DNA from 2 places in the Brevibacillus aydinogluensis genome. Region 1 is predicted to be linked to the other one. Evidence: predicted binding sites of a transcription regulator. Region 1 holds the regulator's gene; the other holds the start of a gene.
The links. The regulator LexA, encoded in region 1, represses DNA repair genes until DNA is damaged. The targets are predictions, from matches to a motif close to CGAACATATGTTCG.

Region 1 (2,203 bases):
TCGTCGGTCAGGCCTTGTTCGCGGGATTTCTTGGCCAACTCGTTGATCCGTTTGATTTCCGCGTCGGTTACCACAGCCTCTCCCCCTACTCTCTGTAATGCCGCTCTATTATAACACATCGGCGGCACAACGCAAGCGAAAGGATATACGCTGGCCTGCTCCGCTGTCTTGGCTGCCGTCTACTCTCCGACGGGAACAGCCAGGCGCTGTCCGGGGTATATGTCGGAGTTGTCCAGTCGGTTCATCTTTTTGATCGCGTACACCAGTTCGCGCACCTCCATGTCGGCTTCGTCCTGGTGCTCAACGGCAATTTTCCACAAGCTGTCACCCTTCTGAACGGTCACTACCTTCACAGGCACGATCGACGACGACTCCGATGCGAACACAAGTTCTGTCAGGAAGTAAAAAAAGAGAGAGAATACCACGAAAAAGATCAATGCCCCACCGCGTCTCACACCAGTGCGGCTATGGCGCTCCTGTTTTTTGGTGAAACGGTTGTGTGCGGATACAGCATGCATGATACCATCCCCCTGCAAACATACGTTCTATATTCTTGTTTTCATCATAATGCGAACATGTGTTTTGTGTCAAGCGAAATCGAACTAACGTTTGTCGAACGCAAGATCCCATGGTACAATATAGAAAACATGTTCGAGAAAACAGGGGTGTGGTCCATGTCCAAGCTATCCAGCAGACAACAAGCCATTATCGATTTCATTCGCAAGGAAGTCCGCGACAAGGGATATCCGCCGTCCGTTCGTGAAATTGGCGAGGCCGTCGGGTTGGCCTCCAGCTCCACCGTCCACGGTCACCTGGCCCGTCTGGAAAAGAAAGGATTGATTCGGCGCGACCCCACCAAGCCGCGCGCGATTGAGCTGTTGACCGATGGCGACCGCTATCAGGATGACTATGAAGTATCCGTCGTGCGCGTGCCCGTCATCGGGAAGGTAACGGCCGGGCAGCCCATTACGGCCGTGGAACACGTGGAGGATTACTTCCCCCTGCCGGAACACATTGTCACCTCGGACAAGGTGTACATGCTTCGCGTGTCGGGTGACAGCATGATCGAGGCAGGCATCCTCGACGGCGACTACGTCATCGTGCGCCAGCAAAACGTGGCCAACAACGGCGACATTGTCGTGGCGATGACCGATGAGGACGAAGCCACCGTCAAGCGGTTCTTCAAGGAGAAAAACCACTTCCGCCTGCAGCCGGAGAATTCCACGATGGAGCCGATCATCCTGGACTCGGTCACCATTCTGGGAAAAGTCATCGGAGTGTACCGGTTGATTCACTAGGAAAACGAATAGCCCGTATCTTTCCCGACCATCGTCGAAAGATACGGGCTCGTTTTTTCTATGGCGCTGTCAGACCGGCACGATCCGGTGCAGGAATTGCATCTCGCCCCCTTGGAGCATGATCTACAGGGCGGCGATGAAAAACCAGATGATCATCACGATTTGCAGGACGACCTTGACGACTGCGCTGCCGAGAAATCCGACGAGCGATCCCACCCCCGCCTTAATCGCCCGTTCAAACGGCTGGTTGGATACGAACAGCTCTACCAACACCACAAACAAAAACGGCAGGATCAGCATCCCGAACGGCGGGAACAGGAAAATCCCGAGAAAGATACCGACCGCCGCTGCAATCGACGACCACTTGGAACCGCCGTACCGCTTCACGAAGTACATGTTGGTCAGCAAATCGGCTCCGTACAGCAGCACACTCAGCACCACCATCCCCCACCAGAACGATGCCGGCAGCCCGGCCCCCGGCTCGGCGAGGACAAAGTGGTACAGCAAAAACCCGGCCCAAAGCAAAATCGTATCCGGCAATACCGGAAGAAAAATACCGGCGATGCTTGCGACAAACAACGCCACGATGACAATCCACAGCAGTATTTCCATCGGGCACACTCCTTTCTCTTAGGATATACGGATTACCTCGCCAATCGTTGCATCCTTCTATATATTCTCGTCCACATTTTTGCAGAAGCCAGCCAGGCTGCAAAATTACACGGCCCCATGCGGTTCCATTTCATATTCACATCCGTGCTGGAAAGCAAGCGAATTACTGGTTTATCACTGCCTGGATTCGTTTTTCATATGACTCATCTTGGTCAATATGCACGTATCAGTAAAAATAAACAGATTTTTCTTTTTCCATAAATCATAATAATTGACATATTTTATCATTATGG
Region 2 (2,203 bases), 1.4 Mb from region 1:
AAGAACATATAGCTATCAGGTTGAATCACTTGAATTGTTGATATATGGTAATATAGTACTATATTTTACAGGAGGATTTATCCATGGGAGAGAGTGTTAAGAAGCCGCTTTGGAAAAAATGGTGGTTCTGGGTATTGATTATCTTCGTTATTGGAGCGCTAAGTAACTTAACAGGAAAAAATGAAGAAAATATTGCCACCGCTCCGGTTCAGAATACTTCTGAAAATAGTAATACGACTACTAAAGAGCCTACAGAGGAAGAATGGCAAGCAAGTTACCGACAAATTGCTTTATCAGAAGCAAGAACCGTTCTCGAATTGACACAAAAGAAAACTATTTCTGATGAACGTATTGAATCAGCTGTGAAAGTTATACGTAGCCAGGCCGAGAAAATAAAGGGTGAAGATCAGCAAAAGTTTATAGATTTAGCTAGTTTTGTGGAATCAAAGGACTTAGAGAAAACAAAAGAACTGTATCTATCTCTCGGTGGCACTCCAATAGAAACTACACAAGAAACACAAGATGCTGCTCAACCGGCACAGGCGGAAAAATGATCAGCAAATCACAAACCGGCCTGAAATGATGAACTGCCCTCCACCTCTTTTCGGTGGAGGGCTACTGTTTTTCTTCCGCAGAATCTACCTTTTCAATCAGCCTTTCAAGCCGGATCTCACACTCAGCCCTCAACGACTCGACGGAGTAAATCGCTTCCTGGACTTGGCCGCGCACTCTTGCCGTCACGCAGTACCCGACAGCCAGCTGCTCCGTATTCACCACCTTACGGCCCATCCTGTGGAGTTCACGGCGGTACCGGTGATGTTCCCGCTCAGCCTTGAACGAGAGTTTTTCCAGCAGTGGCTTGTAGCGAAGTTTGGTAGATGCTTCTGCCAAAAGGTCGGCATCGACCATCAGAGCCTTGAAAAGCAGTCCATAGATGACATATTCGTGAAGAATATCACGCCACGATCCATCATGCATGTTCCCACTTCCGAAGTGAACATTAGTTTGTATTATATGCGAGCAAATGGCGAACATGCAAACAAAAAAGTTCCCTCCACTAACTCTGGCAGTGGGTTGCTGTTTTGTGGGAGGAAAGCCAATATTTTATAAAAATATTGTTGAACTTTGTTAAACAATTTGGTATAATTAAGTCAGAAAGGAGGTGAGAACTTGGGATGGTTAAAGGATTGGCTTCCGCTCATCATCTTCCTGTACACGATCTATAAAGATTGGGTACACCCGAAGCTGAAAAAGCGGAAGAAAAAACACAAGCGGCGCCCCCGCCAAGGTAAACGCCGCAAGTAACACCGGGGAGGGGAAACCTCCCCCCACCATCCTAAGTATAGCATGAAGACAAGAAAAATAGACATCAGAAATCTGCTCTGCACCCGTGGAGTTTTAGGATTCGCTCTTCTAGCCACATACTCGCCCACTGATCAGTGGTGGCAGAAGGCTATCTTGATTTTCGTTGTGGCATACTTGTGGATAACAGCAGCAATGGGAAGAAGGGATTAAAACATGCAGGTCAACTTGGATGACATCATGGGGTTGTCAGAGGTCTGTGAGATGACCGGAAAGTCCAAGAACTACATTAAGGAGTATCTGAAGCGTGGACAGTTCCCGCAGCCCGTCAAGGAGCTTGCTTGCGGCCCGTTGTGGCTGCGGGAGCAAGTTCAAACATGGATGGAAACTCCCCGGCCGCGCGGTAGAAGGAAGAAAGACGATAGGGAATAACAAAGCCCTCCAGCATATTTGTTGTGGGGCAATAGGATAGAAAATGATAGAAAAAACGAATGTCGAGGTGAAAGACGGTGGGGGCAGAACTAAGGTTGACAATCGAAAGGCTGCCAAAGTTTGCTCATGGATTTAACGTGAGAAAGTATCTCCCACAGTCGTTGTGGGGAAAGATACGTGAATCAATCCTCCAAATAAACTGCCACAGATGTAGTATTTGCGGCTCTCATGAAGGATTGGAGTGTCATGAAAAATGGGATTTTGATTATGAACAGCATATTCAGATTCTCGTGAACATCGAACCACTTTGCTACCTATGCCACGGAGTGAAGCACCTGGGATTCACTGCTAATGTTAAGCGTAAGAATCTCGATCAGTATATAGATCATTTCATGAGGGTAAACAACTGTGATCGTTCAACCTACAAGAGTCATGCACGGGAGATATTGGGTTTATCAGCCTTTGAGAG

Region 2: a site for LexA is predicted at 995-1,008, ahead of Q7F15_RS16065 (YhjD family protein). Genes of this name have one in related genera too.

The regions. Positions count from the first base shown of each region.
Region 1 is NZ_OY569118.1:1,930,503-1,932,705, reverse strand. Features, by position in the region: gene Q7F15_RS09445 (DUF896 domain-containing protein) at 1-74, opposite strand, end outside; gene yneA (cell division suppressor protein YneA) at 180-518, opposite strand; gene lexA (transcriptional repressor LexA) at 675-1,298, shown strand; gene Q7F15_RS09430 (DUF456 domain-containing protein) at 1,422-1,910, opposite strand.
Region 2 is NZ_OY569118.1:3,283,499-3,285,701, forward strand. Features, by position in the region: gene Q7F15_RS16060 (hypothetical protein) at 84-554, shown strand; gene Q7F15_RS16065 (YhjD family protein) at 616-978, opposite strand; gene Q7F15_RS16070 (hypothetical protein) at 1,171-1,305, shown strand; gene Q7F15_RS16075 (helix-turn-helix transcriptional regulator) at 1,519-1,734, shown strand.